DNA from 3 places in the Peribacillus sp. YIM B13482 genome. Region 1 is predicted to be linked to each of the others. Evidence: riboswitches for the same ligand, from Rfam matches in the RefSeq annotation. Region 1 holds a riboswitch; each other region holds the start of a gene.
What was found. A riboswitch is a leader RNA that binds a small molecule or an ion and turns the genes downstream of it on or off. The one in region 1 is predicted to bind cobalamin.

Region 1 (4,245 bases):
CCTGCTGAGCTACTGGGACATATAAAAAAGTCGACGACTTATTTATTATATTTCTTATAGGCAAACTTTTCAAGTTAATAGCAATAATAATTATGAAAAAAAACATCTAGACGCTTAGGGGGCACTCAGCTCTCCTGTTTCCTTACTCTTCATTAAATGGAATACTTTATTATTTCCTGGTTTTCTGGTACTATAATGCTAGAAAAAATTAGGAGAATGATAGTGGGGAATTATAGAGTTTTATGGATGGTGACGCTGCTGGGGATTTTAATTTTACCGGCATGCTCACAAGGGATTTTAGAGGGTATAGGCACAAAGACGGCTGCGCCGATCACGGAAGATAACATTGAAGTGGCTGCAGCAGCGGAGAATGACACTGGGCAGGATTCGGAGGACGAATTATATACTGAACGAATCGATACGAGAGACTGGATAACGGCCGAGTCCGCGGTACAGCTTCCAATATTGATGTATCATAGCATTTCTGAAGGCAATGGCCTTCGGGTACCAAAAGAGGAATTCCGATTACAAATGACTTGGCTTCGGGAAAATGGTTACTATACATTATCCCCTGAAGAAGCATTTCTCGTTTTAACCGAAAATCGGATGCCGAGTGAAAAGTGTGTCTGGCTTACTTTTGATGATGGCTATACAGATAACTACACGGACGCTTTCCATATACTAAAAGAATATGATATGAAAGCGACTGTCTTCATGATCGGGAAGTCCATCGATAAAGGTCATCACCTGACTGAAAATCAAATGATGGAGATGAGCGGGAATGGGATTTCGATCGAAAGCCATACTATCAACCATTTGGAGCTGAACCGAATGACGGCAGAGCAGCAAGAAGCGGAAATGGTCCAGTCAAAGGATCTGTTCGATCGTATCCTGCAACAGGACACGACAGTGCTTTCCTATCCAGTTGGTCGTTATAATGAAGAGAGTCTCAGGCTTTCAGAAGAAGCTGGATACAAGATGGCAGTCACTACTGAACCTGGAGGAGCTTCAAGGGACCAAGGGATGTATGCCTTGCATCGAGTTCGGATTTCACCTGGATTATCAGTCGATGGGTTCGCGTCGCTGATAGAAAATGCTTCAAATCATTGAAAATGGACGGTGCATTTCAAACTTGTTCAGAAAAATCATATAATAATCGATTCTTACATGGTGTATAATGAAGGCAGTGAAAATTATATACATATGAACGATTTGGTGTCTTAATGACTTAAAAGGGAAGTTGGTGAAATGCCAGCGCGGTCCCGCCACTGTATTTGGGAGCTGACGGCTGTGTACCACTGTATGGGATATGGGAAGGTGCCGTTGACGATGACCATGAGCCAGGAGACCTGCCAAGATTCGTACACCTGTAACCTACGCGGATGGGAAGGTGTGTGGCAGACCCTAAGAGTCCGTAATGATATTGTTGCCATACAAGCATCTTCCGTTTAACGGGAGGTGCTTTTTGTTTTGGGTGCATCTTCCGAGATTATTAGGTGAAGAAATTAAATGAAAAGATTGTGGGGAATGAAAATGAAGAAGATTTTTGGTTTGATATTGTTGATGTTGCTTACTGCAGGCATGATGGTTGGCTGCAGTGGCGCTACTGATGAAGGAAAAGAAAAGCAGCAAACGAATCATGCTCAACACGACGCTTTCCCGATTACGATTAAAGATGCAACGGGCGAAAAAGTAACGATAGAACAAAAACCGAAGAAAATCGTTACGTTGATACCAAGTAATACAGAAGTGGTATTTGCACTTGGTTTAGGTAAAAAGGTCGTTGGTGTATCCGACAATGATAATTACCCGGAAGAAACGAAAAAAATTAAAAAAGTTGGCGGAATGGAAATGAACACGGAGCTGATTGTCTCCATGAAGCCCGACCTTGTTCTTGCCCATGCATCAAGTGCCCATAATTCGAATGAGGGTTTAAAGCAGCTTAAGGATGCTGGAATAGATGTCCTTGTAGTCAATGATGCACAAAGCTTTGACCAAGTCTATGAATCTATTGAAATGATTGGAAAGGCAACGGGAGAAAATGATAAGGCAAGCGAAATCGTTACGGATATGAAAACAAAGCTCAAGGATATTCAGGAAAAAGCCAAATCCGTTAAAGAAGCGGATAGGAAGACCGTTTTAATTGAGGTTTCGCCATCACCGGATATATATACACCTGGAAAAAATACCTTCATGGATGAAATGCTTCATATTATTTCAGCGGATAATGCTGCTGCTGAATTGGACGGCTGGGCAAAAATTGATGAAGAGTCAATGATTGCTGCAAATCCGGATGTCATCATTACAACGTATGGTAATTATACAAAAGATCCAGTAAGTGAAGTGACAGGCCGAAAAGGATGGCAAGACGTAAATGCCGTTAAGAATGGCCAAGTCTTTGATGTCCCTTCTGACTTGGTGACCCGTTCCGGTCCACGCTTAATAGAGGGAGTAGAGGAACTTGCCAAATCAGTCTATCCGAACCTATTTGACAACTAAATGGACGTTTGCTTATTTAATTGCGTTGTTATTTTTGTTATTTGCAATGACGATAGGCATTTCCTTTGGTTCGGTGCCAGTTCCGATTTCCGTACTTATACAAATAATCGGCAAGGAGATTTTTCACTTGCCGATTTCTGCTGATCCGGATGTGATGCTTACGAATATCGTGATGAACATCCGCTTGCCGCGTGTGTTGCTTGCGGGTTTGGTTGGGGCATCACTTGCGATTGCGGGTGCAGCTTTTCAGGGACTGCTCCGGAACCCGCTCGCTGATCCTTACACATTAGGTATTTCTTCAGGAGCATCGGTCGGCGCCGTATTGACAATATTCTTGAATATATCACTGCCATTCATCGGTTTATATACTCTTCCGGCATTGAGCATCTTATGTTCAGTACTCACGATGTTCTGCGTACTGACTTTTGCAAAAAAAATGGATCGATCGATGAAAGTGGAAACGATCATTTTAACGGGAATCATTTTCAGCTCGTTTTTAAGTGCCTTCATTTCATTGATGATTGCGCTGACGGGTGATGAATTAAGACAAATCATCGGCTGGCTGATGGGAAGCGTCTCAATGCGCGGATGGAATTATATCGTAATCATTTTGCCGTTTTTTATTATTGGTTCGTTGACCTTGATCATGAATGCAAGCGAATTGAATGCGATGACTTTCGGGGAAGACCGGGCAAAACACTTAGGTGTGAACGTGAAGCGGCGGAAAATGTGGATCTTGATAGCCGGTTCGACATTGACAGGGGCAGCCGTTGCCGTTTCAGGGGCGATTGGCTTTGTAGGATTGGTCATTCCTCATTTTGTCCGGAAGATTTGGGGACCTGACCATAAACATTTGCTTCCGTTGTCATTGCTGGTAGGAAGCGGATTCTTAATATTGGCGGATTTTGTAGCACGAACGATCATTGCCCCATCGGAACTGCCGATCGGGGTGATCACCTCACTTATCGGGGCACCGGCATTTGCGCTGATTTTATTAAAGAGACGGAGAGAAGGGTAAAAACGGATGCTTGAAGTAAAAGGGTTAACAGGTGGATATGACAACAAAACTGTTTTGGACTCTGTCTCTTTTGATGTACATAAAGGGGAATTATTCGGGATCCTTGGTCCTAATGGCAGCGGAAAAACGACGCTTTTAAGCATGCTTAGCGGGGTGCTTAATTATAAGGACGGAAGCGTACGGTTAAGAGGCAGGGATTTGAAGGAATATTCATCAAAACAACTTGCACAGGTCATTGCCGTGCTCCCTCAACATTCCTCATTAGCTTTCTCCTATACAGTAAAAGAGACGGTCTCACTTGGGAGGTATGCCCATCAAACGGGCTGGTTCCATAGTTGGTCCGCAGAAGATGAAATGATCGTCCAACGGGTTATGGAACAAACGGGAGTAGCGGATTTTCAGGATCTTCATTTTGAACGATTGTCAGGTGGGGAGAGACAACGGGTCTTGCTGGCACAGGCCCTTGCCCAGGAACCGGAAGTCCTTTTTTTGGATGAGCCTACAAACCATTTGGATCTTTCCTATCAAAAGGACCTTCTTGATCTAATGAGAAGAATGGCAAAAGAACAGGAGTTAACCGTTATTTCAATTTTTCATGACTTGAATTTGGCTGGATTATATTGTGATCGGCTTATGTTGCTTGAAAAAGGGCAAATTCAGGTTGTTGATGTGCCGAATGAAGTGCTCCAGAAGGAACGGATTCAAGGTGTATATCATACGACGATTGA
Region 2 (4,245 bases), on a different contig from region 1:
CCCCAAGTAAAGACGCACAAGAGTTGATTGCAGAAATACCAGGGATGACTTCAATGCCCACTCCAGTATCTTCTTTCCACCCTTTTTCAATCAATACTTCATAAACCAGCCCTGCCATCCCGTAAACTCCGGCATCACCACTGGAAATTACAGCCACTTTCTTTCCCAGCTCCGCTTGTTTCACTGCTTCCTGAGCACGTGATACTTCTTCAGTCATTCCCGTACTAATAATCGTTTGATCTGTAAGCAGTCCCTGAATGAGTTCAACATAAGTTTTATAACCAATGATGTAGTCACTTTCTTGAAGGGCTTCGACAGCACGTTTGGTAATGTGTTCAAAATTCCCTGGCCCAAAGCCCACGACGAATAATTTACCGTTAGTACTCATTAAGACATCTCCTTTTACGATTTGTTCTTTGAAATACCCGTATGAGCAGGAAAATCTGGATTAGGGGTCATTTCCCCATCACTGAATTGGTAGATCATCTGTGGCACAAACTCCCCATCATCGATATTACTTACAATCTTCCGACCGTAATCTGGGGTATCCACCCGATACCATCTCCCTTGGGGATACTCAATTACAACGCAGGCGTCCTTACATCTTCCGTTACAGCGTGTCCTGGTTGTATGAACTTTCATATCCAGTCCCTTTGAAGTAATTTCATCGCGAATCGCTTGGGTTACTTCTTCCCCGCCTTTTTTCATGCAACTGCTTCCATTGCAAATCAACAGATGCGTATTAGTACCCTGCAAGTTCCAAGTAGTCATCTTCTTCCTCCTGAGTTCAGGGAAAAGGCAAAATAAAAAACCTTAACATAAGAGTTAAGGTTTTAAAAAAACTATATGAATGAGGAGCCTTCGGCAAATATGCTGAATCTCCCAAAATCGTCATAGTCCTTCTACCTTTCCCTCCGAAAAGTATCATACAATTTCAAAAGCAGGTTTCCTGGCTTACGCTTCATTTTACTTTGTCCCTTCCCGGCATTAAGCCAGTGGTCATCGACAATTTCATCAGCGTTTACAGTAGCGGGGGCTGCATCGGATTTTCACCGTTTTCCCTATTATCCCTTGATAATTCACACAAGAGCACTTTTAAAATGAAATATTTGGTTTTATTATACATTTCTAGCTAACTTTATCTATCATATAACAACTTTAGCAAAATTCAAAGTTTATTCCGACTGTTTAGAAAAGTTTAATAGGGTAAATCCAGCTCCATGCCTCGCTTCTCTGCGTTATTAGTCTTTTAAAAAAAAAGAGAGTGTAGCTGGAATTATTTCTTTATGATAAACTATACGAGATTTTTCAAAATAATTACATAAGTTTTATGGTGTTGAATTTTCTCGGAAATTCAGCTTAAAAGGGAAGCCGGTGAAAATCCGGAGCGGTCCCGCCACTGTAAAGGGAAGTCCTATTGCCTTAAGGTTAATCCACTGTCAAATGAGATGGGAAGGATGTAATGGGATGATGAACCAAAGCCAGGAGACCTGCCATGAAGCGTGAAACTGTTTCAGCCTACGAGGATGGGTGTGCGGATCAGGCAGAATAGCCCGTGGTTGGTTTATGCTGAGGAATTCCTGTTCATTACGCACTTCTTTCTTTTTTAGAGAAGTGCTTTTTATGTTGGGCGCCGCTTTTCTTCTAAAAGCCTTGATCAGAAAAAATTAAAAGTGTTGAAAGGAGAAAGAATGAAAAAAGACAATTGGAAAATTCTTTATTTTGTCATTTTATTGCTTCTTGTACCAAAACGTGCTATGGCCATGCATATTATGGAGGGATTTTTACCGATTGAATGGGCCATATTCTGGTGGGCCATTATCCTTCCATTTTTAATCTTGGGTTACCGGTCGATTAGGTCCAAAGTAAAGGAAAACCCAGAAACAAAAATGATACTCGGCCTATCGGGAGCATTTGTATTCATATTATCGGCCCTGAAGATTCCTTCCGTTACGGGAAGTTCTTCACACCCTACAGGAGTTGGTTTGGGTTCCATATTATTCGGACCATTGGCCATGAGTGTCGTGGGTTCCATCGTACTGTTATTTCAAGCTGTATTACTGGCTCACGGAGGGTTGACGACATTAGGGGCCAATGCATTTTCCATGGCAGTATGCGGACCGTTCATTTCTTACTTTGTCTTCAAGGGCGCGACTAAATTGGGGTGGTCTTTTTCTCTTGCCGTTTTCTTGGCAGCTGCTTTTGGAGATTTAGGAACCTATGTGGTAACTTCCGTTCAACTTGCTCTTGCTTTTCCATCCGAGGTAGGGGGATTCATGGCCTCATTCACTAAGTTTGCAGGGATTTTTGCCCTGACCCAAATTCCCTTGGCAATCAGCGAGGGATTATTGACAGTCGTTGTGATGAATTTCTTAAAAAAATACAATCTAGGCGAATTGAAATTGCTGCGAGTTTTATCTAAGGAGGCCCGTTAATATGAAAAAAAGTTTACTGCTGCTTTTCCTGGTCGTCATTCTTGCTACCATACCGTTAATCACCCAACAAGGAACGGAATTTGGCGGTGCCGACGGCGAAGCTGAAGAAGCCATCACAAATATCCATCCGGAATATAAGCCATGGTTCAACAGTATTTGGGAGCCACCAGGTGCAGAAACAGAAAGCTTATTATTTGCGCTGCAAGCTGCAATCGGAGCTGGTTTCATTGGATATTTCATTGGCGTAATGAGACAAAGGAATAAGCAAGCCAAACAAGCCATGCCCGAAGAATCCAAGCATGTTACTCATTGATAAATATGCCTATTTCAATGGGCTAAAGGATGAACATCCGTTGGAAAAAATGATTTTTGCACTCTCCCTTTTGCTTTTTTCCTTAACTGTAAGGGATATGGCCGTTTCGCTCATCACTTTTACGGTGATGAGTGCTTTAATCATTTTTGCGGCAAGAATCCCACTTTCTTATTATCTGAAATTACTCTTACTACCGGGGTTCTTTATATTATCAGGTACAATTACCATCCTTTTTTCTTTTACAAGCAAACCCACTTCAATATCCAATATATGGTGGTCCTGGAAAGCCGGAAACTGGCAAATATTCATCAGCGATGACAGCATTGGTACAGTGATCAATTTGATCACTGTCGTATTTGGCAGTATAAGCTGTTTATATTTCTTAACCTTAACAACACCCATTACCGTCATTCTATCCGTGCTGCGGAAACTTAAATTGCCGTCTTTATTGATCGATTTAATAGAATTGACCTATCGCTTCATCTTTATTTTTTTAGATACAGCTTTGGCCATTCACCTATCACAAGCTTCACGACTTGGATATGGCTCGATAAGGCAAGGCATTCGCTCTCTCGGGTTACTAATCTCATCATTATTTTTGGGAGTATTCCAGCGCTCTGCGCAATTGACGATGGCCATGAATGCAAGAGGATATCAGGAAAACCTATCATTTATCGATGATACTTACACCTATTCCTCCCGCAATTGGCTGATCGCCATTATCATACTAGGAAGCTTAATCTTTATTTATGGATATATGTAAATTGGAGGCAATTCAAAAATGGAAGAGCATATTTTTAATATAGAGGGCCTCACCCATCAATTCGCAGATGGAACGTTCGCTATAAAAGATCTTTCACTAACGGTTCAACAAGGTAAAAAGATTGCATTATTAGGCAATAATGGAGCTGGCAAATCGACTCTGTTCCTCCATTTAAACGGTCTTTTACAACCAACATCAGGAACTATCAGATATAAGGGCAAGAAAATTAAATATGACCGTAAAGCATTATTATCATTAAGAAAACAAGTCGGGATCGTTTTTCAAGATCCCGATTCTCAGCTTTTTTCCGCTAATGTGCAACAGGATATTTCGTTTGGACCGATGAATTTAGGATGGGAAAGAAACGTAGTCCACGAGAAAGTACAATGGGCGATGGCTCAAACGGAAGTAACGGAATTGAAGGACAGACCCACCCATTTTTTGAGCTTAGGGCAAAAAAAACGTGTCGCCATTGCAGGGGTACTAGCCATGGAACCCGATGTTTGGCTCTTGGACGAGCCTACCGCTGGATTGGATCCTTATTTCTCCCGACAGATCATGTCTCTGCTGGACAGTATTCACCATCCTGACAAAACGATAATTCTATCAACTCATGATGTTAATTTGGCCTATCAATGGGCTGATGAAGTCGTTGTCATGAACGATGGTAAGGTCATATACCAAGGGGACCCTGTATCCGTTTTTCATGATGAAGCCGTTCTGATGAGGGCACA
Region 3 (4,245 bases), on a different contig from region 1:
GAAGATTATTGACATCAATGACGTTATCCAGCATCCGGACCTGAATGGGAATTAACCTCTCCAAAACATCGCTGCTCACCGCACGGGGCAAGTTAATGGATGATAGGTTGCAGACAACGAAATCGCCGCTTTTACGGACCACAACGACATCTCCATCTTCTGTTTCATATTCATCCGTAATCGTCGAAGGGCTTAAGTTTTGAGCAATCTCCGTACAAAGGTTAGAACAGTAAATCATGCCTTTATGTTTATTCGGATTCTTCCGGTTCACTTCATCGCGGTAGAACATATATGGTACGCCTTCTTCTAATTGAGAAATCATGATGCTTTTCATGATGTCCATCGCATTGATTTTTTCAAAGCTATAGTTTGGAAGTGTACCGTTTTCTGCGGCCTCGACAGCAAGTGCATAATGATTCCTGAAGCTTCCTTCGCCTTTCTTCTCGTCATAAAGATCTTCAAGTGAGAATCCAAGGGTTTGCTTGACGGTGTGTGGATCGAAAAGATACCATTCTTTTCTGTCGCGTACAGCCTCCATGAACAAATCAGGAATACATACACCTGTAAAAATATCATGGGCTTTTAATCTGTCATCCCCGTTTTGCGTCTTCAAATCAAGAAAGCTCATAATATCTTTATGCCAGGCATCCAAGTAAATCGCGATGGCACCTTTACGTTGCCCCAATTGATCGACACTGACAGCTGTCTGGTTGAATAGCCGGATCCAGGGAGTCGTGCCGGAACTGTTTCCAGAGAAACCTCGGATATCAGAACCAAGCGAACGAATCTTACCAACGTAAAGACCTACACCGCCGCCGAATTTTGATACTTTTGCAGCATCGTAGTTAGATAGATAGATGCCGTCAATGGAATCTTCAATTGCGTCGATAAAACAAGAGCTTAACTGTCCATGCGTTTTACCTGCATTGGATAGAGTAGGCGTCGCAACAGTCATATAAAGGTTGGACATAGCCCAGTAAGCTTCTTTTATTAGTTGAAGACGATGCTCCGTTTTTTCCATTCGCATGATTTCCATCGCGATGATCATGAAGCGCTCTTGAGGCAGTTCGTAGACCTTGTCTTTTTTTGGGCGGGCTAGGTAGCGATCGTTTAATAAGTAGATGCCTATGTAAGAAAATAATTTATCCTTTTCCGGGTCGATCACCGAACCCAATTCCTCAATTTCTGCTTTCGTATAAGAAGCTAGCAGTTCTGATTTATAAATGGGATAACGCTGGCCTTCTGAAAGTTGCGAGAGTTCCGTGATCAGTTCATAGAATGGGCCATAACTCATGCCTTCATAACCTCGATTTGCCTGTGCATCCCTATACATCGTATTCAATAGTTCTGCTGCAGCAACGAACGTCCAATCGGGAGCATCTATATCCACACTTTCAAGAGCGAGCTGAATCAGTTTTTTTGATGCCTGTTCATCGGTTGAGTCACTTTTGCGATCAAGCCATTTTATAAAACGCTTTTTGAACTTTTCCATATCGAGACGGCCTTCGAATTCCTTTGATAACATCTCAAGCTGGATTGAATTCGTTTCGGTGTCATTTTCGCTTATGGTAGAGTTATATGTTTGAGTCATTAATAATCCTCCTTGTAAACTTCCGCTAAAATAAAAAAACCGCCCAAATGGATTGAGCGGATCAAACGATAGAATAAAAGAACCATGAAAAAATAGCCATTATACTATCGTTTCATCATCTCAATCCCCGAAGAATAAGAAACATGAAAAAATCAAGGCAGGTCTCCTGACTCATGATCATCCTACTTTGAGTCCTTCCCGTATAGAGAGAGCTATACAGTGGTTTCTCATTTCGTCACATTTACAGTTGCGGGGACAGTTCCGGGTTTACACCGGATTCCCTTTTCAGCCATCACTGGCACCTTTGATTATAAAATATTCTATATATAGTTATTAGTATTGTTTGTGTAATCAATATCTAGTATTTCTGCTTATATTATCGTAAGCCATATACGATGATAATTCAACTAATATATTTGAGAAAAACCAACCCTTATCTATTGACAAAGTGAAGGTAGAGGGATTGAGAATGAAAGATTTTATTGGGGAATGGGTAATTCGAGCACTGAATTTACGGGATTTTGTGTTAAAATAAAGTGTATAGTAAAGGTGGGTCTCCCTTATTGCGATGAGGGGATTCGCGGAAAAATATTTATGAAAAAGGGGTTAAAATCTTGGAAAAAGTATTAGTTTTTGGACATAAAAACCCGGATACAGACACAATCTGTTCAGCAATCGCTTATGCAGATCTTAAAAAGCAACTAGGTATCAACGCTGAACCAGTTCGTCTGGGTGAAGTGAATGGTGAAACTCAATATGCGTTGGACCAATTCAAATTCGAAGCTCCCCGCCTTGTGGAAAAAGTGGCAGGGGAAGCGGATGGCGTGATCCTGGTCGACCACAACGAACGCCAGCAAAGTGCAGAAGATATTGACCAAGTCCGTGTGTTGGAAGTTATTGACCATCACCGTATCGCTAACTTTGAAACAAGCGATCCTTTATATTACCGTGCGGAGCCAGTTGGCTGTACGGCAACCATTTTAAATAAAATCTATAAAGAAAACGGCATTGAAGTCCCTAAAACGATCGCCGGACTTATGCTATCTGCCATAATTTCCGATTCTTTATTGTTCAAATCCCCGACATGCACAGAGCAAGACGTTGCAGCAGCTATGGAACTGGCTGATATTGCGGGAGTAAACGCTGAAACATATGGCTTGGAAATGTTGAAGGCGGGAGCTGACTTGAGCGACAAGACGATTGCCCAGCTAATCACTCTTGATGCAAAAGAATTCTCCATGGGAATGGCTAAAGTTGAGATAGCTCAGGTCAATGCTGTAGATCCGAACGAAGTTCTTGCTAAGCAAGCTGAAATAGAAGCAGCCATTGAATCGGTCATCGCTGTGAAGGAATTGGATTTATTCCTATTCGTCGTAACGGATATCTTGACCAATGATTCTGTGGCCTTGGCTCTTGGAAAAGCGGCTGATGCAGTGGAAAAGGCATATGACGTTTCATTAAACAATAACATTGCCGTCTTAGAGGGCGTTGTATCGCGTAAAAAACAAATCGTTCCGGTTTTAACGGACGTATTCAGTAAATAATATTGGAAAAGGGGTGCCCATTTAATACTTTGGGGCCCCTTTTCTGTACATCAAAAAAAGACTCAACCATCCATTTAAAGGTGTTTGAGTCTTTTTTTTTAATTTAAGGTTTCCTTTTCTTTTTCATAGGCGATGACAATCAGTTCTTTATTGGCTTCCTCGCCAAGTTTGCTTTCAAAGCTTTTCAGTTCATTCAATAAATCTGGTGACAGATTCGCTGCTGTATAATCCTGATCGGATGTCATGCTTTTCGCTCCTTTCAAAAGGAAATATTTCATGTTATCTATTTTGTCGGTTTGAAAAGTTTCTATTCAGCAGAATTATACTTTTTCAAGATATTTTACTTTCTGAGGTGGCGAGTTTTTCAAGCAATAACGAACTCTCCTCGTCCAGGCCTTGCACCTGGACAGGTGTACCTTGAAACTGATATTTAAGGACAACCGTATCAACAGCACCGACTGCAGAAGCATCCCATATTTTAGAATGGGAAAAATCGATGATGACCGTTTCGGCTTTTTCCTTGAAATCGAACTTAGAAACAAAGTCCTGAACCGAAGCGAAAAATATTTGTCCGCTGATACGATATATGATTTTCTTGGCATGGATGTCTTCCGTTTTCTCAACAGCCACTTTAGAAATTTTAGCCGAGAAGAAAATCATGCTCAAGAGCACTCCAGCAAATACCCCTTTAGATAAGTCATGTGTATAAAGAACAATGAGGACCGTCACGATCATCACTGCTGCATCCGTCTTTGGAGCTTTAGTGAGCCGCTTTAGGGAAGACCAGTCAAAGGTCCCGATTGAAACCATGATCATGACTGCGACAAGGGCAGCCATCGGTATTTTAACAAGGACATCATTCAATACCACGATTAATACCATAAGAAATGCGCCAGCTACAAAAGTGGAAAGCCGGCCCCTTCCTCCCGATTTAATGTTGATACCGGATTGGCCGATCATCGCACATCCTGCCATTCCGCCAAAACATCCGGCAATGATATTCGAAATCCCTTGGCCTTTGGCTTCTTTATTTTTATTACTGTCCGTGTCAGTCATCTCATCGACAATTTGAGCGGTCAATAATGATTCAAGCAACCCGACAAACGCAAG

Region 2: it holds a riboswitch for cobalamin, as region 1 does, so the genes downstream of both, ACFX4L_RS17320 (energy-coupling factor ABC transporter permease) here and ACFX4L_RS06235 (ABC transporter substrate-binding protein) in region 1, are expected to answer to the same signal.
Region 3: it holds a riboswitch for cobalamin, as region 1 does, so the genes downstream of both, ACFX4L_RS13170 (ribonucleoside-diphosphate reductase subunit alpha) here and ACFX4L_RS06235 (ABC transporter substrate-binding protein) in region 1, are expected to answer to the same signal.

The regions. Positions count from the first base shown of each region.
Region 1 is NZ_JBHZPF010000007.1:88,910-93,154, reverse strand. It holds tRNA gene ACFX4L_RS06245 (tRNA-Arg) at 1-19, opposite strand, end outside; gene ACFX4L_RS06240 (polysaccharide deacetylase family protein) at 208-1,110, shown strand; cobalamin riboswitch at 1,197-1,371, shown strand; gene ACFX4L_RS06235 (ABC transporter substrate-binding protein) at 1,534-2,499, shown strand; gene ACFX4L_RS06230 (FecCD family ABC transporter permease) at 2,462-3,517, shown strand; gene ACFX4L_RS06225 (heme ABC transporter ATP-binding protein) at 3,524-4,245, shown strand, end outside.
Region 2 is NZ_JBHZPF010000038.1:36,056-40,300, forward strand. It holds gene cobJ (precorrin-3B C(17)-methyltransferase) at 1-388, opposite strand, end outside; gene ACFX4L_RS17315 ((2Fe-2S) ferredoxin domain-containing protein) at 403-771, opposite strand; cobalamin riboswitch at 923-1,112, opposite strand; cobalamin riboswitch at 1,315-1,512, shown strand; gene ACFX4L_RS17320 (energy-coupling factor ABC transporter permease) at 1,692-2,435, shown strand; gene ACFX4L_RS17325 (energy-coupling factor ABC transporter substrate-binding protein) at 2,437-2,748, shown strand; gene cbiQ (cobalt ECF transporter T component CbiQ) at 2,789-3,511, shown strand; gene ACFX4L_RS17335 (energy-coupling factor ABC transporter ATP-binding protein) at 3,530-4,245, shown strand, end outside.
Region 3 is NZ_JBHZPF010000024.1:4,900-9,144, forward strand. It holds gene ACFX4L_RS13170 (ribonucleoside-diphosphate reductase subunit alpha) at 1-1,591, opposite strand, end outside; cobalamin riboswitch at 1,731-1,912, opposite strand; gene ACFX4L_RS13175 (manganese-dependent inorganic pyrophosphatase) at 2,206-3,135, shown strand; gene ACFX4L_RS13180 (hypothetical protein) at 3,234-3,380, opposite strand; gene ACFX4L_RS13185 (SulP family inorganic anion transporter) at 3,466-4,245, opposite strand, start outside.